One region of the Streptomyces sp. 7R007 genome, then DNA from elsewhere that is predicted to be linked to it. Evidence: riboswitches for the same ligand, from Rfam matches in the RefSeq annotation. Region 1 holds a riboswitch; the other holds the start of a gene.
What was found. A riboswitch is a leader RNA that binds a small molecule or an ion and turns the genes downstream of it on or off. The one in region 1 is predicted to bind glycine.
Positions count from the first base shown of each region.

Region 2: another riboswitch for glycine. It lies ahead of gcvP (aminomethyl-transferring glycine dehydrogenase); the one in region 1 lies ahead of gcvT (glycine cleavage system aminomethyltransferase GcvT).

Region 1 covers NZ_JBTWMV010000046.1:31,111-46,313, forward strand. Annotated here, with positions in the region: gene ACYF6T_RS36250 (ABC transporter ATP-binding protein) at 1-202, opposite strand, end outside; gene ACYF6T_RS36255 (ABC transporter ATP-binding protein) at 226-1,323, opposite strand; gene ACYF6T_RS36260 (ABC transporter permease) at 1,320-2,318, opposite strand; gene ACYF6T_RS36265 (ABC transporter substrate-binding protein) at 2,429-4,222, opposite strand; gene ACYF6T_RS36270 (ABC transporter permease) at 4,292-5,299, opposite strand; gene ACYF6T_RS36275 (enhanced serine sensitivity protein SseB C-terminal domain-containing protein) at 5,629-6,384, opposite strand; gene ACYF6T_RS36280 (enhanced serine sensitivity protein SseB) at 6,556-7,353, opposite strand; gene ACYF6T_RS36285 (AAA family ATPase) at 7,414-8,088, opposite strand; glycine riboswitch at 8,261-8,362, shown strand; glycine riboswitch at 8,363-8,471, shown strand; gene gcvT (glycine cleavage system aminomethyltransferase GcvT) at 8,547-9,674, shown strand; gene gcvH (glycine cleavage system protein GcvH) at 9,773-10,150, shown strand; gene glyA (serine hydroxymethyltransferase) at 10,166-11,431, shown strand; gene ACYF6T_RS36305 (L-serine ammonia-lyase) at 11,488-12,870, shown strand; gene ACYF6T_RS36310 (caspase, EACC1-associated type) at 12,896-13,993, opposite strand; gene ACYF6T_RS36315 (effector-associated constant component EACC1) at 13,990-14,409, opposite strand; gene ACYF6T_RS36320 (hypothetical protein) at 14,406-15,203, opposite strand, start outside.
Region 2 covers NZ_JBTWMV010000022.1:114,617-129,819, reverse strand. Annotated here, with positions in the region: gene ACYF6T_RS27050 (FHA domain-containing protein) at 1-157, shown strand, start outside; gene ftsR (transcriptional regulator FtsR) at 200-937, shown strand; gene ACYF6T_RS27040 (bifunctional nuclease family protein) at 1,028-1,501, shown strand; gene ACYF6T_RS27035 (MerR family transcriptional regulator) at 1,763-2,404, shown strand; gene ACYF6T_RS27030 (DNA polymerase IV) at 2,454-3,809, shown strand; gene ACYF6T_RS27025 (PRC-barrel domain-containing protein) at 4,154-4,543, opposite strand; glycine riboswitch at 4,657-4,753, shown strand; gene gcvP (aminomethyl-transferring glycine dehydrogenase) at 4,930-7,815, shown strand; gene ACYF6T_RS27015 (ABC transporter ATP-binding protein) at 7,888-9,135, opposite strand; gene ACYF6T_RS27010 (ABC transporter permease) at 9,132-10,106, opposite strand; gene modA (molybdate ABC transporter substrate-binding protein) at 10,103-10,921, opposite strand; gene ACYF6T_RS27000 (TOBE domain-containing protein) at 11,139-11,534, opposite strand; gene ACYF6T_RS26995 (DUF1707 SHOCT-like domain-containing protein) at 11,645-12,253, shown strand; gene ACYF6T_RS26990 (APC family permease) at 12,816-14,771, opposite strand.

The sequences.
Region 1 (15,203 bases):
CGCCCACGACGCCGAGGGTCTCGCCCTTGCGGACCTCGAAGTCGATGCCGTCCACGGCGTGCACGGCACCGACCTGCCGCTGGAGCAGGCCCTTCTTGATCGGGAAGTGTTTCTGGAGCCCGGTCACCTTCAGCAGGGCCTCGCCGGGGGCGGGGTTCTCCTTGGTGGCCACGGTGCCTTCGCTCTGCGCAGGGATGCCCACTGCTGCGTCCTTAGGGTTCTCGCTCACAGCTTCGGCGCAATCTCTTCGGTCCAGATGCGCTCCCGCTGCTCCTGCGTCATGTGGCAGGCGGCCCAGTGCTGGCTGCCGACCTCGGTCAGCTCGGGGCGGACCGTGCGGGTGATGTTGTCCTTGGGGATGTCGGCGTACGGGCAGCGCGGGTTGAAGGCGCAGCCGGACGGGACGTTGATCAGCGAGGGCGGGGAGCCCTTGACCGGGATCAGGCGGTCCTGCTGCTCGCGGTCCAGGCGCGGCATCGAGCCGAGCAGGCCCCAGGTGTAGGGGTGGCGGGGCTCGTAGAACACCTTCTCCGCCGGGCCCCGCTCCACGCAGCGGCCGCCGTACATCACCAGGATGTCGTCGGCCAGTTCGGCGACGACGCCCAGGTCGTGGGTGATGATGATGACAGCGGAGCCGAACTCCTTCTGCAGGTCCCGGATCAGGTCGAGGATCTGCGCCTGGACGGTCACGTCCAGGGCGGTGGTCGGCTCGTCCGCAATGAGCAGCTCGGGGTTGTTGACCAGCGACATCGCGATCATCGCGCGCTGGCGCATACCGCCGGAGAACTCGTGCGGGTAGTTGTCGACGCGCTTGTCGGGCTGCGGGATGCCCACCCGGTCGAGCATCTCGACCGCGCGCTTCTTCGCGGTCTTCTTGTCGACGTCGTGGTGGATGCGGTACGCCTCCACGATCTGCTGGCCGATCGTGTAGTACGGGTGCAGCGCGGACAGCGGGTCCTGGAAGATCATCGCCATGTTGCGGCCGCGCAGCTTGCGTACGTGGTCGGGGTCGGCGGACAGCAGCTCGGTGCCGTCCAGCCAGATCTCGCCGGAGATCTGCGCCTTGCGCTTGCCGTACTGGCCGGCGGTGTGCAGGCCCATGATGCCGAGCGAGGTCACCGACTTGCCGGAGCCCGACTCGCCCACGATGCCGAGGGTCTTGCCCTTCTCCAGCTGGAAGCTGAGCCCGTCGACGGACTTCACCAGGCCGTCGTCGGTCGGGAAGTGCACCTTCAGGTCGCGCACTTCCAGGAAGGACGTCGGGGCCGGCGAGGCGGCCGTGGGCTCGCCCACGGCGGCTCCCGTCTTGCTGAGTTCCGTCATGAGAGCCTCACTCGGGGGTCGATCACGGCGTACAGGATGTCCACCACGAGGTTGGCGATCAGCACCGCGAGAGAAGTGATCAGGGTGACGCCCAGGATGATGGGCAGGTCCTGGTTCTTGATCGCGTCGAGTACAGCGCGGCCCAGACCGGGCAGGTTGAACGTGGACTCGGTCAGGATAGCGCCGCCGATGAGGGCGCCGAGGTCCATGCCGAGCATGGTGAGGATGGGGGTCATCGTGGAGCGCATGGCGTGCTTGCCGATGACGACCTGCTCCTTGAGGCCCTTCGCGCGGGCGGTGCGGATGTAGTCCTCGCCGAGGATCTCCAGCATGGTGGCGCGGGTGATCCGGGCGTACATGGCCGCGTACAGGAACGCGAGGGTGATCCAGGGCAGGAGCATGCTCTCGAACCAGCGCGCCGGGTTGTCCGCGAAGGGGACGTACTGCGAGTCGACCCAGTGCAGTCCGATGTCGAAGACCGCGATGCTGATCAGACCCGTGAAGTAGATGGGGAGCGAGACACCGGACAGTGCGACGACCATGGCGCCGCGGTCCCAGATGCTGCCCCGCTTGAGGGCGGACAGGACACCCGCCGCGACACCGAAGACCAGCCACAGGACGGCGGCACCGAGCGCGAGACCCAGGGTCACCGGGAAGCGGTCGGTCAGCACCGGCCACACGGCCTGCTCGCTGCGGAACGAGTAGCCGAAGCAGGGTGCGGCGCAGTGGGTGACGTCGCCGCCGCCCGAGTAGGTGCGGCCGACGAAGATGCCCTTGAAGAACTCCCAGACCTGGGAGTAGATCGGGTCGCCCAGGCCCAGCTTCTCGCGTACCGCGGCGACGGAGGCCGGGTCGGCCTGCTTGCCCACGAAGCTCGACGCGATGTCGACGCCCGCCCACTTGGGGACGAGGAAGAAGATGCCGAAGACCACCATGATGATGACCACGAGCATCACTGCGGCGGCGAACAACCGCCTGATGAGGTAAGCGAGCACAGCTAACGGCCCGCCGCGGACCGCGGGCCACCGGAGGTCTTCCGGTGGCCCGCGCTCACGCTGCGCCGGCCTTCACCTGCCTTTCGTGCCGTTCGGCGGGTGTGCCGGGACTACTTGGGGTTCTTCAGACCGAGGTTGACGAAGTCGTACATGCCGCTGTAGCCGTCCGACGTGTAGACGTTCGCCAGGTTGTCCGAGCGCCAGTTGATGAACTTCTCGAAGACGAAGGGCAGGTAGTAGCCGCCCTCCATGACCTTGTGGTTGATCTGCGTGGCGATCTTGGTCTTACCGGACTCGTCCAGCGTGTTGACGTACTGGTCGAACAGGCCGTCGATCGTCTTGTCCTTGATCAGGGCGTAGTTGTTGTTACCGCTCGGCAGGATGTACTTGCTGTCCCACAGCGGCAGACCGAAGCCCTGGACGGACGGGAAGTCCGGACCCCAGCCCATGATGATGATGCCGTAGCCCTTCTTCTTCACGTTCGAGGGGCTGCCGATGATGCCGCTGGTCTGCGAACCGTCGTACTGGTCGATCTGCGCGTTGATGCCGATCTTCTTCAGCGACGCCTGCAGGGACTGGGCGGTGGCCACCTCGACCGGCTTGTTGTTGCGGACCGCGATGGTGGTGGAGAAGCCGTTCGGCTTGCCGCAGGCCTTCAGCTCTTCCTTGGCCTTGGCGGCGTTGCCGTTCTTGTTGGCACCGGCGAGACCGTACGGGTCGTACTTCTGGCCCTCGGCGCCCGCGACGGACGGCGGGAGCATGTTGGTGCCGATGTCACCACCGGCGATGGGGCCACCGCGCGCGGTCTGCAGCGACACGTGGTCGGCGCCGTAGATGACCGCCATGCGGCAGTGGATGTTGTCGAACGGCTTCACGCTCTGCGGGAAGGTCGCGTAGCGGATGTAGCCGGAGACCGGGTTGTCCAGGTTGGCCTTGTGCTCCTTCAGGGCGGTGGTACGGCCCTGGGGCGACATGCCGGTCTGGTTGATGTCCAGGTCCAGGTCACCGCTGAGCAGACGCTGGTCGAGCTGGTTGGCGTCCGAGAAGAACGTGACCGTGATCTTGTCCGGGTACGCCTTGCGGATCGGGTCCGAGGACTGCTTCCAGTTGGGGTTGCGCACCAGGGTCAGGTTCTTGCCCGGGCTGTACGACTGGAACTTGTACGGGCCGGAGGAGAACGGGTGCAGCGTGTACTTGGACTTGGTGTCCTTGTCCTGGCGCACCGGCGAGGCCGAGACCAGGGCCAGCATCTCCTGGAAGTCCGAGTTGGCCTTCGGCAGGTGGAAGACGATGGTCTTGTCGTCCGGCGTGTCGATCGCCTTCAGACCGAGCTTGTCGGCGCTGGTGTCCTTGTACGGGCCCTTGTACTCGCCCTTCGGGTCCAGGACGTCCTTCAGGTACGTCGGACCGCCGGACAGCACGTCCTGCGCCCAGATGCGCTCGATGCCGTACTTGACGTCCTTGGACGTGATCGGCTTGCCGTCCTCCCACGTGATGCCGTCACGCAGGGTGTACGTGTAGGTCTTGCCGTCGTCCGAGACCTTGGCGAGACCGGTGGCGAGGTCCGGGGTCAGCTCGGCGCCGGCCTTGCCGGGCTCCGTCTTGTTCGTGACGAGCTGGCGGCTGTAGTAGCGCGCGAAGTTCCACATGAAGCCGTAGTAGCCGCGCGTGGTGTCCCAGAAGTCGGCGTCCTGGGCGCCGCCGAACTTCAGGGTCCCGCCCTTCTTGGCCAGCGAGGCCTGGGCGACCTTGTTGTTGGCGGCGTCGTAGCCGGCGGCACCGGTCTTCGAACCGCTGTTGTCGTCGCTGCCGCCGCCGCACGCCGCTGTGGTCAGCAGTGCGGCGACCGCAGCAGCAGCGGCCAACGCCTGCTTACGCCGCCCTGAGGTGCGTTGGGTAGTCACGATCTCGGATCCTCCGGATTTGATGAGAGACCCCGTGTAGGTGCCACGGGACGCTTGGGGTACGGCGGTTCAGCGGGAGCCCTTCGGGTCCAGCGCGTCCCGCACGCCGTCGCCGAAGAGGTTGAAGGCAAGAACGGTGATGAAGATCGCCAGACCGGGGACCACCATGTACATGGGGTCCGAGTCGTAGTAGTCGACCGCGCTGGAGAGCATCTGCCCCCAGGAGGCCGTGGGCGGCTTGACGCCCACGCCCAGGAAGCTGAGTGCCGCCTCGGTGAGGATGTTGGTGGGGATCATCATCGTCGTGTAGACGATGATCGGCGCGACGAGGTTGGGCAGCAGTTCCTTGAACAGGATGTACAGGCGCCCGGCGCCCAGCGAGCGGGCCGCCTCGACGTACTCGCGTTCGCGCATGGAGAGGGTCTGACCGCGCACCACGCGTCCGATGTACGGCCAGCCGAAGAACCCGATGACCAGGATCATCACGAACACGCGGACGCTGGAGCCGGTCAGGCCCAGCATCTCGTTCGGCATGACGGAGACCAGGGCGATCGTGAACAGCAGCTGCGGGAAGGCCAGCAGACCGTCCATGACCCGGCTGATCAGCGAGTCGACCCAGCCGCCGAAGAAACCGGCCAGGATGCCCAGGACGGTGCCCAGGACGACGGCGACCACGGCGGACAGGAAGCCGACCAGGAGGGAGACCCGGGCGCCGTAGAGGATGCGGGCGAAGATGTCGCGGCCGTTGACCGGCTCCACACCGAGCAGGTGGTCGCCGCTGATGCCGCCGAACGAGCCCTTGGGCGTGCCGAACAGGGGGTCGATCAGGTTCTCGTGGTAGACGTCCGGGTCCTGCCCGAGAAGGTTCGTGATCACCGGCGCGAGCAGGGCGACGACGATGAGAACGAGCACGACCACGCCGCCCGTGAGCGCGAGCTTGTCCCGCTTCAGGCGCTCCCAGGCGATCCGGCCCAGGGAACGCCCCTGGACGGCCTTCGCCGCCGCGCCGGCAACCGCCGCTTCCTCGGCCGCGCTCGGGGCCGCTTCCGCGGTCGGCTCGTGCAATGGTGCCGTCATCTGGCAGGGACCCCTCTCAACCGGCGGTAGCCGGCCCGCACTTGCCGCTGTAGCGGCGTGATCAGTCCTTCGTACAGAGGGTGAACGGCATGGCGAACACCATCACGAACACCCCTGGTGCGGGAGTCTTCAACGCTTTGGCGATCTGTTGCCAGACTTGGCGGTGAAAGGATGCGTAAACGTGATGCGGGCTGGGGGGTTCCGTTATCCGGACAGCGGGTAACGGGGGTCGGACGCGGACCAACCCGGACACATGCCGCACAGCGGGACGTTCCGGCGCCATCTACGCGCGAAGATCGGCCGACTCCGGTCTGGACCAGAGGCCGGTCTCAGTATGCGCCGTGCGCGGGCGGGAAGCCGTATCCGGCCACCGGCGCCTGCGCGGGAGCCGCGTGTGCCTCACGGTCGTAGAAGGGGCGCGTGTTGGCCCGCATCCACATCGCGACGGGGTCGTACTCGTCGGACATCGCCACCGTCGACACCGGCAGGCCGTCGGGCACGGCGCCGATCGACTGCTGCATCATCGCGCGGACCGAGTCGACGGCGGGCGGCGAGGTGTCGTACACGTCGAGCCCGACGGCGAGGTACGGCGCCCCGAGGGCCGGCTGGACCCAGGCGCGGCGCAGGGAGCGGACGGCCGGGGTGCGATGGGCGTTCTGCGTGAGCAGGGCGTAGAACTGGGGGACCTCGATGCCGGGCTCGGACAGCCGCAGCGGGCCGGCGGGCTGGCGGTCCAGGCCGGTCGCGATGCGGCGCAGGTCGAGCCAGGGGATGCCGACGCCGCCGCCGGGGGCGTGCGGGTTGAGCCAGAGGCCGTAGTGGTCGGGGTAGAGCGTGCGGGCCACGTCGAGGCCGCCGACCACTTCGTAGGAGCGGTTCCAACCGCTGGCGCTCAGTTCCTGGGCGGAGGTGACGCAGGGCGCGTAGCCGTAGCCGTCGACCTCCATGTTCCCGTACTGGGCGTCCGGGGAGCCGGCCTGGCCGTGCCACAGCAGCATCCAGATCTGGCCGGCGCCGGGGGTGGCGAGGGCGCGGAGGAGTGCCTCGTAGGCGTCGTAGCGCCCGGGCGTCACCTGGCGCAGCATGTGCTCGACGCTGCCGCTGAGGCTCGCGCTCACCTGTCGTACCGCCCCTTCGAAGAGTTGCCCCGCGTTGTGTGACAGCTTAAGCGCCCGGTAGCCCGGGGCTCGGTGTGCGTGCGCGTGTGCGGGCGGAGTGCGGCCCCGCGCCCCTGGTCGTGCCGCGCCTGGCGGTGTCTACAGGTGGTCCCTCGTATAGAAAGGGCGTACCTGGTCGCGCATCCAGGTGGCCACGGGGTCGTCCGTGACGTCCAGCAGGACCAGGTTGACCGGCCACTTGGTGGGGATCCTGGTGACCGCGCGCTCCAGGGCCTGGAGAGGGAGGGCCCGCAGGTCGCCCTCCCACTGGGAGAGTTCGACGCCCACGAACATCACGGGGTCGGCCGTCTCGATCGCGGCGAGGCAGCGGCGGGCCGTGACGACCACGCCGGCCCGGGCGAACTCCTCGGAGGCGGCGGCGAGGAAGTCGATCGGGTCGTCCTGCCAGTCCGGTTCGTAGAGCTTGACGCGGCCGCCGGAGGCCGGGCCGTCCAGGGGGGTGCGGCCGGCGCGGCAGAGCTCGGCCACCGCGGCCGGCGGCAGCGGGATGCCGAGCACGCCGTCGGGGTTGACGGCGATGCCGACCTGCGGGGGCAGACCGCGGGCGAACTCGACCGCCGGGGCGATGGTGTACGACATGTGGTTGCCGACGACCTGGCGGAACTGCTCCTCGGAGCTGAAGACGGGCACGTAGGCCTGGCCCTCGATCTCCAGCGTGGGCAGGTCGAGGGGGCCGCTGTGCGGGCCGCCGCCGTTGGGCAGCGGGATCCAGACGAAGCTGCGGCCCAGCACCTCGACGATCCGGCCGACGGCGGAGGGTACGCCGAGGGAGGCCGACAGCACCTCCTCCAGCTCGTTGCCGGGCCATCCGCCGTGCGGATGGGGGTGCGCCTGTGCCGGGAAGTCCGCGGGGAAGTCCGCCGCCGGGAAGTCCATCTGCCTACCGCCTGCTTGGAACCTGCTGTGGCTGCACAGGCTAACGGGTGCCGGCCGGCGTCAGCCCGTGAAGCCGATCCTGCGCAGGCCGTCCGCCGCGTCGCGGTCGAGCAGGACGGCCGTGTCGACCCCCTCGGGCAGCTCGCCGCGCTCGACGGAGCGCAGCAGACGGGCGGCGGTGGCCCGGTGGCGCAGGAAGGCGTAGCGCGAGACGCCCCGGCCGCGCTCGCGCTGGCCCCGCAGCGCGGTGTCCGGGGCGACGTCCAGCAGGAGCAGGTGCAGGCGGCCGCCGCGGCGGCGGGCGGCGCGGGCCAGCCAGCCGCGCACCCAGGGCTGCGTGCCGCAGTCGTGGACGACCACGCCCTCGCCGCCGCGCAGGGCCCGGCGCAGCCCGGCGTAGTGGGAGAGGCGGACCAGGGGGCGGTAGAGGGCGTACGGGAGGAAGCCGGGGACGCGGCGCTCCCAGCTCTCGCGGGCGTCCTGGGAGTCGATGCGCGGGCCGCGCACCGCGCGCCGCATCAGCGTGGACTTGCCGCTGCCGGGCAGGCCGGTGATCACCACCAGGTCGCGGGGGCCGAAGAGCAGGACGTGCGGGCCGCGGCCCGCGCGGTCGCGCAGATCGCGGACGACCGCTGCCGGGCGCCTGCCGGACCGCTCGCGGGCCGGGGCGGCGGGCTGCGCGGGCAGGGCGATGCCCGACGTCGTCGCGTATGCCGTCGTCCTTGTCACCGTGATCGTCCTTCCCGCGGGGGTCAGGAAAGTTTCTCCCCACTCAATGTAAAGAGACGGTAATGGACGATCTCTCGCGGTTCCGTTCGCGTCCGGCCACAGCCCTGTTACAGGTGCGGCCCTGCCGTGGGCCCCGCAGGCGTGCAATGATGTGCCCGCCAACTGCATACCGGCCGTTTGAATCCGCGCGGGAGAGTCCCCGGAGGTCCTCGCGACCCGGGGCGCCGAAGGAGCAAGTCCCTCCCTTGAATCTCTCAGGCCCCGTTACCGCGCGGGCGAGGCACATCTGAAAAGCGGACCGCCGCCCGCGGTGGTCCCACCCAAGGTGCAAGCCGTGCCCCTGTGTGGTCATGGCGAACCTCTCAGGTTCCGATGACAGATGGGGAGGAACGACCTCGTCCTCCCCCATGCTCGAACGAGCTCGCACGGGAGGTACCCCCATCGCCTTGGGAGACGACCGTCCGATGAGCAGTACCGAACCCACTGGATTGCGTCACACCGCGCTCGATGCGCTGCATCGCTCGCTCGGTGCGACGATGACCGACTTCGCCGGCTGGGACATGCCGCTGCGCTACGGCTCCGAGCGCGACGAGCACCACGCCGTGCGCACCCGCGCCGGGCTCTTCGACCTCTCCCACATGGGCGAGATCACCGTCACCGGTCCGCAGGCGGCGGCCCTTCTCGACCACGCCCTCGTCGGCAACATCGGGGGCGTGCGCGTCGGCCGCGCCCGCTACACCATGATCTGCCAGGAGGACGGCGGCATCCTCGACGACCTGATCGTCTACCGGCTCGCCGGGACCGAGTACCTGGTCGTCGCCAACGCCTCCAACGCCCAGGTGGTGCTCGACGCGCTGACCGAGCGCGCCGAGGGCTTCGCCGCAGAGGTCCGCGACGACCGCGACGCCTACGCCCTGATCGCCGTCCAGGGCCCGCAGTCCCCCGGCATCCTCGCCTCGCTCACCGACGCCGACCTCGACGGGCTGAAGTACTACGCCGGCCTGCCCGGCACGGTCGCCGGCGTCCCGGCGCTGATCGCCCGCACCGGCTACACCGGCGAGGACGGCTTCGAACTGTTCGTGAAGCCGGAGCACGCGGTGGAGCTGTGGCAGGCGCTGACCAAGGCCGGCGAGGGCGTCGGCCTGGTCCCGTGCGGGCTGTCCTGCCGGGACACGCTGCGCCTGGAGGCGGGCATGCCGCTGTACGGGCACGAGCTGTCCCGCGAGCTGACCCCCTTCGACGCCGGGCTCGGGCGGGTCGTGAAGTTCGACAAGGAGGGCGACTTCGTCGGGCGTACGGCGCTCGAGGCCGCCGCCGAGCGGGCCGCGTCGGCGCCGCCGCGCGTCCTGGTCGGCCTGGTCGCCGAGGGCCGCCGCGTCCCGCGCGCCGGGTACCCGGTCGTCGCCGGCGGCGAGGTGATCGGCGAGGTCACCTCCGGCGCCCCCTCCCCCACCCTGGGCAAGCCGATCGCCATGGCCTACGTCGACGCGGCCCACGCGGCACCGGGCACGCCCGGCGTGGGCGTCGACATCCGGGGCAGTCACGAGCCGTACGAGGTCGTGGCGCTGCCGTTCTACCGGCGCCAGAAGTAGCGACCGCAGGTGACGTCGAGCACGAGAACGCTGCTCACGTACGCCTTCCGCAGTCCCCCATTCACCAGCACTCCCCCGCGTACAGGAGAATTCAGGCCATGAGCAACCCCCAGCAGCTGCGCTACAGCAAGGAGCACGAGTGGCTGTCGGCCGCCGAGGACGGCGTCGCGACGGTCGGCATCACCGAGTTCGCGGCCAACGCGCTCGGCGACGTCGTCTACGCCCAGCTCCCCGAGGTCGGCTCGACGGTGACCGCGGGCGAGTCCTGCGGCGAGCTGGAGTCGACCAAGTCGGTCAGCGACCTGTACTCGCCGGTCAGCGGTGAGGTCACCGAGATCAACGAGGACGTCGTCAACGACCCGTCGCTGGTGAACTCCGCCCCCTTCGAGGGCGGCTGGCTGTTCAAGGTACGCGTCGCGGAGGAGCCGTCCGAGCTGCTCTCCGCCGACGAGTACACCGCCTTTTCCGCCGGCTGAGGAGTCGTAGGCCTGATGTCCGTTCTCAACACGTCCCTGCACGAGCTCGACCCGGAGGTGGCCGCGGCCGTCGACGCCGAGCTCGCGCGCCAGCAGTCCACCCTGGAGATGATCGCCTCCGAGAACTTCGCGCCGCTCGCGGTGATGGAGGCCCAGGGCTCGGTGCTGACCAACAAGTACGCCGAGGGCTACCCGGGCCGCCGCTACTACGGCGGCTGCGAGCACGTCGACGTCGCCGAGCAGATCGCGATCGACCGGGTCAAGGAGCTGTTCGGCGCCGAGTACGCCAACGTGCAGCCGCACTCGGGCGCCTCCGCCAACCAGGCCGCCCTGTTCGCGCTCGCCCAGCCCGGCGACACCATCCTGGGCCTGGACCTGGCGCACGGCGGCCACCTGACCCACGGCATGCGGCTGAACTTCTCCGGCAAGCAGTTCAACGTGGTCGCCTACCACGTCGACGCCTCCGGTCTGGTCGACATGGCCGAGGTGGAGCGGCTCGCCAAGGAGCACCGGCCGAAGGTGATCATCGCGGGCTGGTCGGCGTACCCGCGGCAGCTGGACTTCGCCGCCTTCCGCCGGATCGCCGACGAGGTCGGGGCCTACCTGTGGGTCGACATGGCGCACTTCGCGGGCCTGGTCGCGGCCGGTCTGCACGACAACCCGGTGCCCTACGCCGACGTCGTCACCTCCACCACGCACAAGACGCTCGGCGGTCCGCGCGGCGGCATCATCCTCGCCCGCGGCAAGGACTTCGCGAAGAAGCTGAACTCCTCCGTCTTCCCGGGCTTCCAGGGCGGCCCCCTGGAGCACGTGATCGCGGCGAAGGCGGTCTCCTTCAAGGTCGCGGCGAGCGAGGAGTTCAAGGAGCGCCAGCGGCGTACGGTGGAGGGTGCGCGCATCCTCGCCGAGCGGCTGACCGCGGCGGACGCCCGCGAGGCCGGCGTGAACGTCCTGTCGGGCGGCACCGACGTCCACCTGATCCTGGTCGACCTGCGCGAGAGCGAGCTGGACGGGCAGCAGGCCGAGGACCGCCTCCACGAGATCGGCATCACGGTCAACCGCAACGCCGTACCCGACGACCCGCGCCCGCCGATGGTGACCTCGGGTCTGCGGATCGGCACCCCCGCCCTCGCCACCCGCGGCTTCACCGCCGAGGACTTCGCCGAGGTCGCGGACGTCATCGCCGAGGCGCTGAAGCCGTCGTACGACCGCGAGGCGCTGAAGGTCCGGGTCCGGGCACTGGCGGACAAGCACCCGCTGTACCCCGGCATCGGCAAGTAGTTCCCCGGTGGGGGCATCCGACGACGTGTGCCCCCACCCTCTTTGGAGGAGTTCCCGTGGCCATCTCGGTCTTCGACCTGTTCTCGATCGGCATCGGCCCGTCGAGCTCCCACACCGTCGGCCCGATGCGCGCCGCCCGCATGTTCGCCCGCCGGCTGCGCAACGAGGCGCTGCTGGCGTCCACGGCCGCGGTGCGCTGTGAGCTGTACGGCTCCCTGGGCGCGACCGGCCACGGGCACGGCACGCCGAAGGCCGTCCTGCTCGGCCTGGAGGGCGACTCGCCGCGCACGGTGGACGTGGAGACCGCGGACGAACGGGTGGAGTCGATCAGGGCGGCGCAGCGGCTGCGGCTGCTCGGCGAGCACGAGATCGCCTTCGACGCCGACCAGGACCTGGTGCTGCACCGCCGCAAGGCGCTCCCCTACCACGCCAACGGCATGACGCTGTGGGCGTACGACGCCTCCGGCGCCGAGCTGCTGACGAAGACGTACTACTCGGTCGGCGGCGGTTTCGTCGTCGACGAGGACGCGGTCGGCGCGGACCGCATCAAGCTCGACGACACGGCCCTGAAGTACCCCTTCCGCACGGGCGACGAGCTGCTGCGCCAGACGAGGGAGACGGGCCTGTCGATCTCCTCGCTGATGCTGGAGAACGAGCGCGCCTGGCGCACGGAGGAGGAGATACGCGCCGGGCTGCTGGAGATCTGGCGGGTGATGCAGGCGTGCGTGTCGCGCGGCATGTCCCGCGAGGGCATCCTGCCCGGCGGGCTGCGGGTGCGCCGCCGCGCCGCCATGACGGCCCGTCAGCTGCGGGCGGAGGGCGATCCGTTGGCCCACTCCATGGAGTGGATCACGCTGTACGCGATGGCGGTCAACGAGGAGAACGCGGCGGGCGGCCGCGTCGTCACCGCCCCGACGAACGGCGCGGCGGGCATCATCCCGGCGGTCCTGCACTACTACGTCAACTTCGCGGCGGGCGGGGCCTCCGAGGCCGAGAAGGAGGACGGCGTCGTGCGGTTCCTGCTGGCCGCGGGCGCGATCGGCATGCTGTTCAAGGAGAACGCCTCCATCTCCGGCGCCGAGGTCGGCTGCCAGGGCGAGGTCGGCTCCGCCTGCTCCATGGCCGCGGGCGCCCTCGCCGAGGTCCTCGGCGGCTCGCCCGAGCAGGTGGAGAACGCGGCCGAGATCGGCATGGAGCACAACCTGGGCCTGACCTGCGACCCGGTCGGCGGCCTGGTCCAGATCCCCTGCATCGAGCGCAACGGCATGGCCGCGGTCAAGGCGGTCACCGCCGCGCGGATGGCGATGCGCGGGGACGGCTCGCACAAGGTGTCCCTCGACAAGGTCATCAAGACCATGAAGGAGACCGGCGCGGACATGTCCGTGAAGTACAAGGAGACCGCGCGGGGCGGGCTCGCGGTGAACATCATCGAGTGCTGACGGGCGCCGTCACACCGTCACACCGTCACGCCGTCCAGCGGGTGAGGTCGGCACGGACGGCCCGGATGCGGGAGTCGTCCGCGCCCGCCGCACGGCTCAGGTCGGCGGCCAGGGACGTGAGGATCTCGGCCGCGGCCGCCGGGTCCCCCGCCTCTCCGGCGAGGACGCCGTGCAGGTGGCGGTAGTAGAGGAGGTCGGCGTCGTCCGGCGGGAGCACGGACCCGGCGTCGCGGACGAGGGCGGACAGCAGACGGGCCGCCTGGTGGCGGCGGTGCTCACGCCTCGGTTCCCCGGCCGCCGTACGGACCTGGAGGGCGAAGCCGCACCGGGCGCGCAGGCCCTGTCTCGTGGCGCCGGTGCCGTGCGCCGGGTTGGCGGTGAGGGCCAGGTCGCCGCTGGCACCCACGGCGCGCTGGAGCGGCTCGGGGCGGCCGGCCGCCGGGAGCGTCACCGCCAGCCGGCGGTGCACGGTGGCCAGGTCCAGGTGGGCCGGGCCGTCCGGCACCCCCTCGCGCAGGAGGAGGAGCAGGGCCTCGGTGAAGGCGGTGGGCCGCCCGGGGTGCCCGGGCTGGTAGTCGGCCTGGCGCTTGGCCTCGGTCGCGGTGAGCAGGTGGATCCGCGACGCCTGGTCCGCCTGGAGCGCCGTACCGGAGAAGCAGCAGTCCAGGACGGCGACCCGGAACCGGGCCGGGACCCTGCGCATCGCGTCGAACACGTCACCGACGGGCAGCGACGTGGCGGCGCTGCGCGGCGACCGGTCCACGGTGCCCACCAGGGCCAGGCCCACCTGGTCGGCGCCCCGGGGCACGACCCCGTGTCCGGCGAAGTAGAAGAGCAGCACGTCGAGTTCACCGCCGTCGGCCGGCGGCGCGTGCTCGCCGGGGTGCAGCAGCAGGTCGAGGACGTCGGCGCGGGAGCCCGGGTCGATCCGGTGCCGGACGCCGTGCGGGGCGAAGTGGCCGAGGGGGCCGGTCAGCAGGTCGTGCAGGGCGGTGACACCGTGCGCGGCCTGCGGGACCGGCGTGAGGTTGCTCGGGTGGACGTGCGAGGCGGTGCCCACCAGGACGGCCCTGGTCCGCTCGGGGCGGGGCGGGAACGCGGCCCAGTCGGCGTCGCTCGTCAAGGCGCGGGGTCCTCCGGCTGCCCGGCGGCCCGGAACTCGGTGAACGCCCGCAGCGCCGCGTCGAGGTCCTGCTGGTCGGAGGTGAGCTTCGTGACCGTGCCGTCTGGCAGGGTCACCTCGAAGGCGACCGGCCGGCTCGTCGAGCGCTGCCCGAGCCAGTAGCCGAACGCGCCGACGGCCGCGCTGAGCACCGGGCCGGTGGCGGTGAGGAGCTCCACGGCGGTGGCGAGGCCGCCGAGCTTGCCGGGCGGCGGCGGGACGCTGCGCAGCCGGACCGCCTCGCGCAGGTCCTCGTCGTCGTCGAACCAGTGGGCGAGGTCGCGGACGAGGACGTCGGCGTCTTCGGGGGGCAGGGTGGCGAAGGTGACGGTCAGGGCGGGGGCGGGAGTGGGCGCGGGTGCGTCAGGGGTGGTCACGTGGTTCTCCCGTAGGTGAAACCGGGGGGTGGCGGGGGCAGGTCGGGGCCGGGGGCCGGGGGTTGCGCGCGGGGCGCGGGCGGCTCCTGTCCAGGTGTCGGGGCGAACAGCGGCGGGTGGCCGGGGACTTCGTACGGCAGGCGGAAGGCGGCCGTCGCCTCGGCGGGCGGCACGCGTTCGGACAGGGCCTGCTCGAACGGGCCGAGGGGCACGGGTACGTCCTGCTGCCGGACGCCGGGCAGCGCGACGCCGTGCAGGGTGGCGAACGACCGCCAGGCGAGCTGCCGTTCGTGGGGCGCGCGGACGGGACACACGACGGCCCGGCCGGGGCCGGGCACGGAGAGGGTCGCGGCGACCAGTTCCGCCAGGCGCGGCGGCACCGGTTCGTCGGAGGCGAGGGTGACGCGCATGCGGTGGGCCGGGGCGACGGCGGCCTCGGCGAGCAACTCCCCGTAGCGGGCGGCGGCGTGGGCGGCGAAGGGGACGGCGGGTGCCTGGTGGCCGATCGCCGGGTTGAAGCGGCCGGGCAGGGCGAGGGTGCGGTACTCGCGCAGCAGCCGCTCGACGTGGGCGTGGTCGGCGGGCGTCCAGGGCAGCGGCTCCAGGCGTACGGCGAGGACCAACGCGGCCTGCGCGCGGGCCAGTTCCGCCCACACCGGCTCCCAGTCCACCGCCTGAGCGGTGAGCGGCTCGACGGTGACCCCGAGGGGGAACGCGGCGTCCGAACGGCCGATCCGCTCCCACCTCAGCCGCTTGCGGACCTCCATCAGATGGGCGGTGCCGTCGGTGAACGG
Region 2 (15,203 bases), on a different contig from region 1:
CGCCCAGGACGGGTCGTTCACGGTGGCCGACGTGGGCAGCCTCAACGGCACCTACGTCAACCGCGAGCGCATCGACCAGGTCGCCCTGCACAACGGCGACGAGGTGCAGATCGGCAAGTACCGGCTGGTGTTCTACGCGAGCCAGCGGGGCTACTGACCCTCCCCCAGACTCCGTCCGGGGAGACCCCAGGGAAGGTCCATGCTTCGAACACCGAGCGGCGGTGCCGGCCACGGTACCGCCGCCACGGACAGTGGGCTGATGAGCATCGGCACAGTGCTGAACGTGCTGCGCGACGAGTTCCCCGAAGTCACCATCTCCAAGATCCGCTTCCTGGAGTCGGAAGGGCTCATCGAGCCGCAGCGCACCCCGTCGGGGTACCGCAAGTTCAGCGCGGACGACGTCGAACGTCTCGGTCACGTGCTGCGGATGCAGCGGGACCACTACCTGCCGCTCAAGGTGATCCGGGAGCACCTGGACGCCATGGAGCGCGGCGAGGCCCTGCCCCTGCCCGCGGTGGGCCGCCAGCGGGACGGCGAGCCCGTTCCGGAGCCCGCGGAGGGGCCCACGGCGGCCCGGATCGGCCGCTCCGAGCTCATGGCCGCCGCCGGGATCGGCGAGGCGGAGCTGGCGGAGTGGGAGTCGTACGGGCTCCTGGCCCCGCTGCCGGACGGCGCGTACGACGCGGAGGCGGTCACTGTCGCCACGCTCGTGGTGGAACTGGGCCGGTTCGGGATCGAACCGCGTCACCTGCGGGTGATGAAGGCCGCCGCCGACCGCGAGGCCGGCCTGGTGGACCAGGTCGTCGCCCCGCTCAAGCGGCACCGCAATCCGCAGACCAGGGCCCATGCGGAGGCCCGCACGAAGGAGCTGGCGGCGCTCACCGTGAGGCTCCACGCGGCGCTCGTGCAGACCGCTCTCGGCGTGCGTCTGCCCTGAGCCCGGCCCACGCCCGTGCCGGAGGCCGGATCGGGGTCCCGTTTCCTGCCCGACTACCCAAACGTCCCGGGCACGGCCTAGGGTTGCTGTGTGAACGAGCTCGATGTCGTAGGTGTCCGGGTCGAAATGCCCTCCAACCAACCGATCGTGCTCCTGCGTGAAGTGGGAGGCGACCGCTACCTCCCCATCTGGATCGGGCCGGGGGAGGCGACGGCGATCGCCTTCGCCCAGCAGGGCATGGCCCCCGCCAGGCCGCTGACCCACGACCTGTTCAAGGACGTGCTGGAGGCCGTCGGCCAGGAGCTCACCGAAGTGCGCATCACGGACCTGCGTGAGGGCGTCTTCTACGCCGAGCTGGTCTTCGCCAGCGGCGTCGAGGTGAGCGCCCGCCCGTCCGATGCCATAGCGCTGGCCCTGCGCACCGGAACGCCGATCTACGGCAGTGACGGCGTGCTCGACGACGCGGGCATCGCGATCCCTGACGAGCAGGAGGACGAGGTGGAGAAGTTCCGCGAGTTCCTCGACCAGATCTCGCCCGAGGACTTCGGCACCAGCAGCCAGTGAGACGGGACCGGCCCGGCGGACGTATGACTTCGTGACGGGCCGGTTCACGGGCGGTTACGCCTCAAATGCCGGCAATTGCCAGCGGCGAGTGAGAGCGTCTTGCGGCCTGCTTGCAGCGCATTCGGCTAGCCTTTCCCCGCGGTTGGGTACGGGAAACCACTCTCAGGGTGATTATCACTCGGCGTGCCGAGTGTGGCGGTCGTTGACGCACCCCTGGTGGCTGCCTACCGTCGAGAAGGCAGGTCAAGGACGGAGGTCGGCGTGAGCAGCAGCGGCGACGGTACGGCTGGGGGTGCCCCCGGACGGAGTTCGGGGGCGAGCGGTCCGTATCCGCTTCACAGCAGTGCGGCCGGTCACGCTCCGCAGCGACCGACGGCCGTGCCGAGCGGAGGGGCGACGTCCATGGCGTCCGAGCAGATCGGCTATCGCGGCCCGACGGCCTGTGCGGCCGCCGGCATCACCTACCGGCAACTCGACTACTGGGCGCGCACCGGGCTGGTCGAGCCCAGCGTGCGGCCCGCCTACGGGTCGGGGACGCAGCGGCTGTACAGCTTCCGGGACGTCGTCGTCCTGAAGATCGTCAAGCGGTTCCTGGACACCGGTGTGTCCCTGCAGAACATCCGCACCGCCGTCCAGCACCTGCGCGAGCGGGGCTTTCGCGACCTGGAGCGCATGACGCTGATGAGCGACGGCGCCACCGTCTACGAGTGCACGTCGCCGGACGAGGTGCACGCGCTGCTCCAGGGCGGCCAGGGCATCTTCGGCATCGCCGTCGGCGTGGTGTGGCGGGACGTGGAGAGCGCGCTGTCGCAGCTGCACGGCGAGCGCATCGACACCGGCGAGACGCTGGTCGGTCACAACCCGGCGGACGAACTGGCGCGGCGGCGCAACCGGGCGGTGTGACGCCGGCGCCGAGGGGGCGTTGTCAGTGGCGTAGGGCAGCATCGGATATGTGAGAAACGCGCCCACCATCCTGCATCTCGACATGGATGCCTTCTACGCCTCGGCGGAGCAGGCGTCCAAGCCGAGTCTGCGCGGGAAGGCCGTCATCGTGGGCGGGCTGGGGCCGCGCGGGGTGGTGGCCACGGCCTCGTACGAGGCGCGGGTCTTCGGGGTGCGGTCCGCGATGCCGATGGCCCAGGCGCGGCGGCTGGCGCCGAACGCCGCGTACCTGGTGCCGCGGTTCGGGTTCTACCGGGCGATCAGCGAGCAGGTGATGGGGCTGCTGCACGAGCTGTCGCCGCTGGTGGAGCCGCTGAGCCTGGACGAGGCGTTCGTGGACCTGGAGGCCGGGGGCGCGGCCTGGGACGAGGCGTCGGCCCGGCTGGTGGGCGAGAAGCTGCGCGCCGACATACGGGCGGTGACCGGGCTGACGGGGTCCGTCGGGCTCGCCGCCTCCAAGATGCTCGCGAAGATCGCCTCCGAGGAGGCCAAGCCCGACGGGCTGGTGGTGATCCAGCCGGGGACCGAGCGGGCGATGCTCGGGCCCATGCCGGTGCGGACCCTGCCGGGGGTGGGGCCGGCGACGGGGGACCACCTGCGGCGGGCCGGGATCACCACGGTGGACGACCTCGCGGAGGCGGGCGAGGACGAGCTCGTACGGCTGCTCGGGAAGGCGCACGGGCAGGCGCTGTACGCCATGGCGCTCGCGCACGACGAGCGGCCCGTGGTGGCCGAGCGGGAGGCGAAGTCGGTGTCGGTCGAGGACACCTACGACGTGGACATCCACGACCGGATCCGGGTGGGCATGGAGGTGCGGCGGCTGGCGGACCGGTGCGTGCGGAGGCTGCGCGGGGCCGGGCTGTCGGGGCGGACCATCGTGCTGAAGGTGCGGCGGTACGACTTCTCGACGCTGACGCGGTCCGAGACGTTGCGGGGGCCGACGGATGATCCGGCGGTGGTGCGGGAGGCCGCGGCGCGGTTGCTGGAGTCCGTGGACACGACGGGTGGGGTGCGGTTGCTGGGGGTGGGGGTGAGCGGGCTGGCCGACTACACGCAGGAGGACCTGTTCGCGCAGGCGGCGGGGGAGAGCGTGGAACTGGATGTGGAGGAGGCGGAGGAGGAGTCCGCCGAGGTGCGGGATGTCGTGGTGGAGCGGCGGTGGCCTGCGGGGCATGACGTGCGGCATGCCGTGTTCGGGCATGGGTGGGTGCAGGGGAGTGGGCTGGGGCGGGTGACGGTGCGGTTCGAGACGCCGGGGTCGGAGCCGGGGCGGGTGCGGACGTTTCGGGCCGACGATCCTGAGTTGACGTTGGCTGAGCCGTTGCCGTTGGTCGTGGATGTGGGTGCCCACCCGCACCACCCATGACAGTTTCGTCGTCGGGTGCGGGTGGCCCTTGCGGGGGCTGAGCGCCGCCGGCGGCTGCCGGAGGGTGAGTGGGGCGGCTGCGGCTCGGCCTTGCGGTCAAGCGGGCGGGTGGAGTCGGCCGGGGGCCGGGGGCCGCAGGTGGTGGGTGGAGTCGGCGGGCGTCGGGTTCTTGGCTGCCGTGGTGGGTGGAGGCGGCCGGGGCGCGGGTCGTAGGCCGCCGGGGTGGGTGGAGGCGGCCGGGGGGTGGGTTGTGGGCCGTCGTGGTGGGGGAGTCGGCCCGGGGGGCGGTTGTTGGGCGGCTGTTGTAGGGGGAGTCGGGTGGGGGCCCTCGGATGGTGTGGGGGTCAGGGGTCTTCTGGGGTGGTTGTTACGTCTTCTGTTGTTGCCAGGGTGCCGAAGTCCCGGTCTGTGGGCGGGGGTGGGGGCGTGTGGAGGCCGTAGTGGTGGTAGAGCTGGAGTTCCTGGTCGGGGGAGAGGTGGCGGCCCACGCCGAAGTCGGGGGCGTCCCTGATGAGGGAGCGGTCGAAGGGGATGTGGAGGGTGCCCTCGACCAGTTCGCTGGGCTCCAGGGGGACGAAGGCGTCGCGCGAGAAGAGGCCCGTGCGTATGGCCGCCCACTCCGGCACGCCGGTCGCGTCGTCGAGGTAGACCTCGTCGATGGTGCCGATCTTGGTGCCGTTGCGGTCGAACGCCTTGCGGCCGATCAGGTTGCGCGGATCGATGTCGGTCTGCACGGGCCCTCCTCTTGGTCGCAACTCATTCGTAAGCACTACAAAAGAGCACATTGGAGCAAGCGGCCACTCGAAGTCCGGTCCGATGTGCTCACTGGTAGGCTGACAGCGGCTGCTGACCCCGTGCGGGAGAGTCCTCCGGGCACTGTCCGGAGGCGCCGAAGGAGCAAATCCTCCCCGGAATCTCTCAGGCCCACGTACCGCACGGACGAGGTCACTCTGGAAAGCAGGGCGGGTGTCGACGGCTTCCGCTCTCACCGACGGTGAAAGCCGGGAGCTCTCGGGCGACCCGGTGAAGCTCTCAGGTTGAGATGACAGAGGGGGAGGCCGTCCGGGTACCCGCGCCGTGGTGCCCCTCGAAGGTCGCGTCAGACCAGGAGGCCTCCGCAATGACCGCCCACCGCACTCCGCTCTCCGAGCTTGAGAAGGGAATCCCCTTCGAGCAGCGTCACATCGGTCCCGACCACGAGGCGCGGGCCAAGATGCTCGCGCACGTCGGGTACGGCTCGCTGGACGAGCTGACCGCCGCCGCCGTGCCGGACGTGATCAAGAACGCCGATGCCCTGGAACTGCCGCAGGCCCGCACCGAGGCCGAGGTGCTGGCCGAGCTGCGTTCGCTCGCCGACCGCAACCAGGTGCTCGACTCCATGATCGGGCTCGGCTACTACGGCACCTTCACGCCCCCCGTCATCCTGCGCAACGTGATGGAGAACCCCGCCTGGTACACGGCCTACACGCCGTACCAGCCGGAGATCTCGCAGGGCCGCCTGGAGGCGCTGCTCAACTTCCAGACCATGGTCGCCGACCTCACCGGCCTGCCCACATCCGGCGCCTCCCTGCTCGACGAGGGCACGGCCGCCGCCGAGGCCATGGCGCTGTCCCGGCGCATGGGGAAGAACAAGAAGGGCCTGTTCCTGGTCGACGCCGACGCCCTTCCGCAGACCATCGCCGTCATCGAGACGCGCGCCGAGCCGACGGGCGTCGAGGTCGTCGTCGCCGACCTGAGCGACGGCATCCCGGCCGACATCGCCTCGCGTGAGATCAACGGCGTGCTCCTCCAGTACCCCGGCGCCTCCGGAGCCGTACGCGACATCAAGCCGGTCATCGACCAGGCGCACGAGCTCGGCGCCCTCGTCACCGTCGCCGCCGACCTGCTCGCCCTGACGCTGCTGAAGTCGCCCGGCGAACTGGGCGCGGACATCGCGGTGGGCACCACCCAGCGGTTCGGCGTGCCGATGGGCTTCGGCGGGCCGCACGCCGGCTACATGGCCGTACAGGAGAAGTTCGCGCGCAGCCTGCCCGGACGGCTCGTCGGGGTGTCCGTGGACGCGGACGGCCACCAGGCGTACCGACTGGCGCTGCAGACCCGTGAGCAGCACATCCGGCGGGAGAAGGCCACCAGCAACATCTGTACGGCGCAGGTGCTGCTCGCCGTGATGGCCGGGATGTACGCCGTCTACCACGGGCCCGAGGGGCTCAAGGGCATCGCGCGGCGCACCCACCGGTACGCCACCATCCTCGCCGAGGGCCTGAAGGCCGGCGGCGCCGAGGTCGTGCACGGCGCCTACTTCGACACGCTGACCGTGCGGGTGCCGGGCAGGGCCGGCGACGTCGTGGCCGCCGCGCGCGAGAACGGCGTCAACCTGCGTCTCGTCGACGCCGACCACGTGTCGATCGCCTGCGACGAGACGACAAGGCGGGCCCAGCTCGCCGCCGTGTGGGCGGCCTTCGGGGTCGAGGGCGACGTCGAGTCACTGGACGCGGTCGCCGGGGAGACCCTGCCGGGCGGCCTGCTGCGCGACGACGACTTCCTCACCCACCCCGTCTTCCACCAGCACCGTTCCGAGACCGCGATGCTGCGCTACCTGCGCCGGCTCGCCGACCGGGACTACGCGCTCGACCGGGGCATGATCCCGCTGGGCTCCTGCACGATGAAGCTCAACGCGACGACCGAGATGGAGCCGGTCACCTGGCCCGAGTTCGGGCAGCTGCACCCCTTCGCGCCCGCCGAGCAGGCGCAGGGGTACCTGACGCTGATCCGGGAGCTGGAGGAGCAGCTCGCCGAGGTCACCGGCTACGACAAGGTGTCCCTGCAGCCCAACGCCGGTTCGCAGGGCGAGCTGGCCGGACTGCTCGCCGTCCGCGGATACCACCGGGCCAACGGTGACGAGCAGCGGACCGTGTGCCTCATCCCCTCGTCCGCGCACGGCACGAACGCCGCCAGCGCCGTGATGGCCGGGATGAAGGTCGTCGTCGTGAAGACCGCCGAGGACGGCGAGATCGACGTCGAGGACCTGCGGGCGAAGATCGAGCAGCACCGCGACGAGCTGGCGGTGCTGATGATCACGTACCCGTCCACGCACGGCGTGTTCGAGGAGCACGTCGCCGACATCTGCGCGCAGGTGCACGAGGCCGGCGGCCAGGTGTACGTCGACGGCGCCAACCTCAACGCGCTGGTGGGGCTCGCCAAGCCCGGGCACTTCGGCGGCGACGTCTCGCACCTCAACCTGCACAAGACCTTCTGCATCCCGCACGGCGGCGGCGGTCCGGGCGTCGGCCCGGTCGGCGTGCGGGCGCACCTGGCGCCGTATCTGCCGAACCACCCGCTGCAGCCGGAGGCCGGGCCCGAGACGGGCGTCGGGCCCATCTCGGCCGCGCCCTGGGGGTCCGCCGGCATCCTGCCGATCTCGTGGGCGTACGTCCGGCTCATGGGCGGCGAGGGGCTGAAGCGGGCCACGCAGGTGGCGGTCCTCAGCGCCAACTACATCGCCAAGCGGCTGGAGCCGCACTACCCGGTGCTGTACACCGGGCCGGGCGGGCTCGTCGCGCACGAGTGCATCATCGACCTGCGGCCGCTGACCAAGGCGACCGGCGTGAGCGTCGACGACGTGGCCAAGCGGCTCATCGACTACGGCTTCCACGCGCCGACCATGTCGTTCCCGGTGGCCGGCACGCTGATGATCGAGCCGACCGAGTCCGAGGACATCGTCGAGCTGGACCGGTTCTGCGACGCGATGATCGCCATCCGGGCGGAGATCGAGAAGGTCGGCACGGGGGAGTGGCCGGCCGACGACAACCCGCTGCGGGGCGCTCCGCACACGGCCGCCGCGCTGGGCGGGGCGTGGGAGCACGCGTACACGCGCGAGGAGGCCGTCTTCCCGGCCGGTGTGTCGGCGGCCGACAAGTACTGGCCGCCGGTGCGGCGGATCGACCAGGCCTTCGGTGACCGGAACCTGGTGTGTTCCTGCCCGCCGTTGGATGCGTACGAGGACTGAGGTCGCGGACGAGAAAGGGGCCCCGCTCAGGCGGGGCCCCTTTCGTCTGCCGTACGCCGTTGCCGTCGCGCGTTACGCCGGATAGGCGTGTGTCTGCGTCGCCTTGACCGTCGCCCACACCTCCGCGCCGGGGTGCAGGCCGAGTTCGGCCGCGGCGACCGTGGTGAGGTCGGCGGCGAGGGGGAGTTCGCCGGTGAGGTCGGCGCGGATCTGGTCGCCGTGGGTTTCCAGGCCGGCGACCTGGCAGCGCCAGAGGTTGCGCGCGCTGGAGCCGGTGGGGCGGTCGCGGTAGAGGGTGACCGCGCTTGGGGGGAACGCGACGAAGACCTCGCCGGAGAGGGTCTCGGTGGTGGTGATGGACGGGCCCGCGTCCAGGGTGATGGTGTGGCCGTCCGAACGGCCCTTGTAGAGGTTCAGGCCGACGAGCTGGGCGATGTAGTCCGTACGGGGGCGGCGGGCGATGTCGGACGGGCTGCCCTCTTGGACCACGCGGCCGTGTTCGATCACCACGAGACGGTCGGCGAGGACCATGGCGTCCAGGGGGTCGTGGGTGACGAGGATCGCCACGGCGTCGAACTCGGCCAGGTGATGGCGGAGTTGGGCGCGGACTTCCAGACGGGTGCGGGCGTCGAGGGCGGCGAGGGGTTCGTCGAGGAGGAGCAGGCGGGGGTGGGTGGCGAGGGCTCGGGCCAGGGCGACGCGTTGGGCCTGGCCGCCGGAGAGGTGGCGGGGCTTGGTGCCGGCGTGGTCGGCGAGGCCCATGCGGGTGAGCCAGGCGGTGGCCTGGGCGCGGGCTTCTGCTCGTGTGGCGCCCTGGCAGCGGGGACCGAAGGCGACGTTGTCCAGGGCGGTGAGGTGGGGGAAGAGGAGGTAGTCCTGGAAGACGACGCCCACGGGGCGGGATTCCGGGGGTGTGTGGGTGAGGTCCGTGCCGTCGAGGTGGAGGTGGCCGTCGGAGAGGGGGAGGAGGCCGGCTAGGGCGCGCAGGGCGGTGGTCTTGCCGGCGCCGTTGGGGCCCAGGAGGGCGAGTACCTCGCCTTGGGTGGCGGTGAGGCGGAGGTCCAGGCTGAATCCGGGGCGGGTGAGGAGGAGGCGGGTGTCGAGGGCGGGGGACGAAGGCTGGTGCGGGTGAGGGGTGGGCGCCCCGCCTTCGGCCGGGCTGTGGTTTCCACCCGCACCGCCCGTGCCGGTTTCGGATGCGGGTGCGGCTGGCCCTTGCGGGGGCTGAGCGCCGTCGGCGGCTGCCGGGTGGGTCTTCTTCATCGTGCCGCCAAGCTGTCCTCGTCCGTCTCGTGCCGCTGCCTTCTTGTCCGTGCTCATGCCGTCATCCAGCGGTCCCGCAGACCTGCCAGTACCGCGATGGAGACCGCCAGGAGGGTCAGGCTGAGGGCGATCGCCGCGTCGGGGTTGTTCTGGAGGGCCAGGTACACCGCCAGGGGCATGGTCTGGGTGCGGCCGGGGAAGTTGCCGGCGAACGTGATCGTCGCGCCGAACTCGCCCAGCGCTCGGGCCCAGGCCAGGACCGCGCCGGCGGCGATGCCGGGGGCGATCAGAGGGAGCGTCACGCGGCGGAACGCCGTGAAGCGGGAGGCGCCCAGAGTCGTGGCCGCCTCCTCGTAGCGGGGGTCGGCCGCCCGCAGCGTGCCCTCCACGCTGATGACCAGGAACGGCATCGCCACGAACGTCTCCGCGACGATCACCCCTGCCGTGGTGAACGGCAGCGTGATGCCGAACCAGGAGTCCAGCCACTGGCCGACCACGCCGTTGCGGCCGAGGGCGAGCAGGAGGGCCACGCCGCCCACCACGGGGGGCAGCACGAGCGGCAGCGTCACCAGGGCGCGGACCAGGCTGCGGCCGGGGAACTCCGTGCGGGCCAGCAGCCAGGCCAGCGGGACGCCGATCACGAGGCTCGCCGCGGTCGACGCCGTCGCGCAGACGAGGGACAGGCGCAGGGCCTCCCAGACCTCGGCGCTCGTCAGCTGGTCGGGGAGCGTGCTCCAGGGGGCGCGCACGAGGAGGGCGATCAGGGGGAGGAGCAGGAAGGCCAGGCCGACGAGGGCGGGGAGGAGGAGGGGGAGGGGGACGCCTCGGAAGGTGCTTCGGGGGGCGCCCCGGAAGGTGCTTCGGGGGAGGCCCCGGAAGGTGCTTCGGGGGAGGCCCCGGAAGGGGTTTCGGGGGACGCCCCCACCGCCCCGGCCGGGGCGTCTTTCCGCCGGTCCCCGTCCACGGCGTCGCCGCGGCGCGCCCTCCAGGGTCTCCGCCGGGGTGTCCGTCCGGTCCTCGGAGGTCATGGCTTGAGGAACCCGGCCCCGGTCAGGACCTTCTGGCCCTCGGCGGACCTCACGAGCGCGATGAACGCCTTGGCGGCCGTGGCGTTGGGCGCGTTCTTGAGGAGGGTGATCGGGTAGTCGTTGATCGCGTCGGCGGACTCGGGGAACTCCACGCCCTCCACCTTGTCACCCGCCGCGTTCACATCGGTCCGGTACACGACCGCCGCGTCGGCCTCCTTCAGTTCGACCTTCGTCAGGGCGCTCTTGACGTCCTGCTCGTAGGAGACCGGCGTGAGCTTCAGATCGCCGGCCGCCAGGGCCTTCTGCGCGGCGGCGCCGCAGGGCACCGTCTTGTCGCACAGCACGACCTTGAGGCCCGACTTGGCGAGGTCCTTGAGGGAGGAGACCTTGTCCGGGTTCCCCGGCAGGGTCGCGATCTCGAGCTGGTTGCGGACGAAGGTGACCGGCGTGGTGGCGTTGTCCTTCTTGTCGGTCACGAGCGCCATGGTCTTGGTGCTCGCGGCGGCGAAGACGTCGGCCGGCGCGCCTCCGGTGATCTGCGCGGCGAGCGTGTCGCTGCCGCCGAAGCTGAAGTTCACCTTGGTGCCCGGGTGTTCCTTCTCGAACTCCTTGCCCAGGGTGGTGAAGCTCTCCTGCAACGAGGCCGCGGCGAACACCGTGACCGTGCCCGACAGCTTCGGCGACGAGGAGGCGTCGGACGCGCCGGAGCCGGAGTCCGAGTCGGAGGAGGAGCAGGCGGTCAGGGCCAGCAGTGCCGCGGCTCCGGCACCGGCCACCTGCAGGGTCCGGCGGGTCCGGCGTACGGGTCGGGTCATCACGGGGCCACTCCCTCTGTCACTCCGGTGGAAGAACCCGCAAGGGCTCCTGTGCGCCGATCATACTGGCGCATATGCAAGGTGTAAGTCTCCTGTCGCATCGCATGAGCTGGAGTGAACAGGGGATGGGGGGTGCATGTGCGTTCGTACGGGTGGGCGTGTGGGCCCCTTGTGGCCGGTGGGTCTCGTGGGTCAGGGGGGCCGGGGGGGCAGAGGGTCAGGTGCGGTCGATGTGGACATTTGTCGACTTCACTCGGGCCGTGGCCTCCATGCCCACCTCCAGGCCCAGTTCCTCGACCGCCTCGCGGGTCAGCAGCGACACGAGGCGGTGCGGGCCGGCCTGGATCTCGACCTGGGCCGCCACGTCGCCGAGCTTGATGGCGGTGACGATGCCGGGGAACGCGTTGCGGACCGAGGTGTAGGAGGTCTCTTCCTCCGTGCTGCCGGACCTGGCCAGTTCCACCGAGAACGCCGCCAGGTCCCGGCCGTCGATCAGTCGCCGCCCGCCCTCGTCGCGGTGGGTCGCCACCCGGCCGGCGTCCGCCCAGCGGCGCGCGGTGTCGGGGCTCACGCCGAGCAGTCGTGCTGCCTGGCCGATGGTGTAGGACTGCATGCGGCTCACGATAGGGCCGGGAACCGGGCGTCGGGGATGCGGGGTTGAGCCTCGGGTGTAACGCGATATAGCGTTAGTTCGAGGTGGCGGTCGGCGGGATCGGAGTGATCATGGCGAGTGAGTCGTCGGGGACCGGTGAGGCGGCGCTCTCGCTGCGCGCCTCGCACGCGGACCGGGACCGGGTGGTGGAGGTACTGCGCGTCGCGGCCGGGGACGGCCGGCTGACCGCCGAGGAACTGGACGAGCGGGTCGAGGCCGCGTTGACCGCCCGTACGGTGGGGGAGCTCGCCGCGCTGACGACGGATCTGCCGGCGGTGGCGGGCGGGGCCGCGGTCGCGGTGAAGGACGTCGACCGGATCCGTCAGCAGGGGGGTTCCGCGCGGCGCGGCGACGGCTGGGCGGTGCCGCGGCGGCTGGAGGTCGAGTCGGAGTGGGGAGACGTGACGCTCGACTTCACCGATGCGGTGATCACGTACGACACCCTGAACGTCGATCTCGACATGCGGGGCGGGACGCTGCGGCTGGTGACGCGGCCGGGGGTCGTGGTTGACACGGACGGGCTGGAGATCGGCTACGCCAAGATCAAGTCCCGCCCGGCGGGCGACGCGGTCGGGCCCGTCGCACTGCGGGTCGTGGTGAGCGGCCGTATGAGCTTCGGCCGGGTGGTCGTACGACCGCAGCGGCGCGGATGGGGCAGAAAACCCTCACCGGCGCCCTGACGGGTTCGGCAGGCGGGACGTGACTGGCGGGCGCAGCCGGTCCTCGCGCGACGCCCCGGGCTCGTTCGGTACGTCCGCCGCGACGCGGACGCAGCCGGTACGGCCTGGGCGTCCGGGCTCACCTCGTGGGGACTCGGCGATGCGGGCTCAGCTCGCGGGAACCCGGCGGCCCGGGCTCTGCCGGTGGGCGTGTGGTGGTGTGGAGTCTGCTGGTCCCGGTACGGCGATGCGGGGTCAGCCGGTGCGGCTTGGGGGCGGATGCTCCGCTGGTTGGAAGTCGGTGGTGTGGGCTGAGTCGGTGGGCGCGTGGTGGCGTGGAGTCTGCCGGTCTTGCTACGGGGGTGTCAGCCGGTGCGGCTTGGGAGGCGGAAGCTCAGCCCGTTGGAAGACGGCGGCCCGGGCTGTGCCGGTGGGCGTGTGGTGGTGTGGGGTCGGGCGGGAGGGCTGGGGAGGGGCGGATGCTCAGCCCGTAGGGAGCGGCGGTGCGGCCTGGGAGGCGGGGTTCAGTCCGCGGAGAGTTGGCGGTGTGGGCTGGAGGCCGTACCGCTCGGCGGGGCGGGGGTCAGCCTGTGTGGACGCGGGGGCGGCGGGCCCTGTCCGGTTCTGCTTCGCGTAGGACCTCTCGGGTGACCGGGGCGACCTCGCCCTGGCCGAAGAGGAAGAAGCGCAGGAAGTTGGAGAAGGGACTGCCCTCGGTCCACTCGAAGTAGATGTGCGGGGTGCACCCGGTCGAGTCGCGCACGTGCAGCAGCAGCGCCGCGAGGGCGTTGGGGATGGACGCGGACTCCACGGTCAGGACCCGGTAGCGGTTGTGCAGGACCTCGCCACGCACCGTCAGGCTCGCCTCGAACTCGGACGGGTCGGTGACCGTGACCTCGACGAAGACGAAGTCATCGTGCTCGGGAAGGTCGTTGTCGGCGCGGATCTGGTCGACCTTGTCGCGGTACTCGGCCTTGTCCCGCCGCCCGGGCTCGTTGGCGATGAACCGTATCTTCCGGCTGGCCATGTCCCGCACGAAACGTTCCGCCATCGGGTCCAGGGTCACGCTCGTCACGCGCAGCTCGAAGGCGCGGGCCAGCCGGGACAGCAGGGAGACCAGGATGATCGCGGCGATGAAGCAGGCGCCGATCTTCACACCGTCGGGGCGCTCGATGACGTTCACGACCGTGACGTAGAGCAGGACCGCGGAGACCAGCCCGAAGCCGACCGTCCAGCCGCGCTGTCCGGCGCGGCGGGCGGCGATGGTCACCGCGATCCCCGCGGAGGACATCAGCACCAGCACACCGGTGGCGTACGCACCGCCCTGGGCGTCGACGTTCGCGTCGAAGACCCAGGTGACCAGGAAGGCCGTCAGGGTGAAGACGATGACCATCGGCCGGACCGCGCGCGCCCAGTGCGGGGCCATGCCGTAGCGGGGCAGGTAGCGCGGCATCAGGTTGAGCAGGCCCGCCATGGCGGAGGCGCCGGCGAACCACAGGATGGCGATGGTGGAGATGTCGTAGACGGTGCCGAAGGCGTTGCCGAGGTACTCGTGCGCCAGATAGGCGAGGGCGCGGCCGTTGGCCTGGCCGCCCGTCTTGAACTCCTTCTCCGGAATCAGCACCGTGGTGATGAAGCTGGTGGCGATCAGGTAGACGCTCATGATCAGGGCGGCGGCCGTCAGCAGCTTCTTGGTGTCCCGGATGCGTCCCTTGGGGCTCTGCTCGGTGTCGTCCGGGTCGCCCTGGACGTGCGGCATCACCGCCACACCGGTCTCGAAGCCGGAGAGACCGAGGGCCAGCTTGGGGAAGACGAGCAGGGAGACGCCGATCATCGCGAAGACGTTCCCGTGCTCGGCGGTCAGGGCGTGGCTCCAGTCGGTGACCACGTGCTCCGCGGTGATCACGTGCCAGAACCCGACCGCCACGACCACGGCGTTGAGACCCAGGTAGGTCACCACCAGGGCGACCGCGACGCCGATCGCCTCCAGGAAGCCCTTGAGGAAGACGGCGCCGAGCAGGGCGATCAGGACGAGCGTGATCAGCATCTGCTTGTCGTGCAGGACGCTGGTGAGGTGCGGGTTCTCCACCAGGTGGGTGGAGGCGTCCGCAGCCGAGAGGGTGATGGTGATCAGGAAGTCGGTGGCGGCGAATCCGAGCAGTGTCAGGACGAACAGCTTGCCCTGCCAGAACGACAGCAGCCGCTCCAGCATCGCGATCGAGCCCTCGCCGTGCGGGCTCTCCTCCGCGACCCGCCGGTAGACCGGCAGGGCGCCCGCCAGGGTGACGATCACGAGGACGACGGTGGCAACCGGGGAGAGCAGGCCAGCGGCCAGGGCGGCGATGCCGGGCTGGTAACCGAGCGTGGAGAAGTAGTCGACGCCGGTCAGGCACATGACCCGGTACCAGCGCTGTCCTTTGTGCGGGGGCTCGGGTTCCGCGTGCGGGCCCTGCGGACCGTGCCCCTTGCCCATGTCGGACAGGCCCTCCAGCATCCAGGTGCGCAGGCGACTGGGCGCGGGTTGTTCCGTCGTGGCCATGGGGGTGCTCCTGATGTGCGTCTCAGCGTGCGGTCCGGCCTCACGCGGACGGCGGCACCAGCGTAAGCGGAGCGTGACGCACGGGCCCACGGATGACGGGCCCGCAGGCGTCAAGCTTGCGTTAAGACTGGTGATGTCGGCCTTGGGAGGACATGGGGCGAGCGCGCTGCGTCACGGTGGACGCCGACTGCGCTGCACGGGGGACCGGGGCGCGCGCCTCGGACGCCCGCGAGCCGGGCCTGCTCCAGGTCCAGGGGCGCCGGAGCCGGCGGTGGGCCAGGTCGTCGGAGGGGACCGGCAGGCCGTGGCCGTGGTGGCCGGCCAGACGGTCGCGGTCCGCGCCGAGACGGGCGGCGAGGCCGCGGCGCGTTCGGCGTGATCGAGTTCCGGGTCGATGCCTGAGCGGCGGACCGCGGGCGCGAGGTCGAAGTC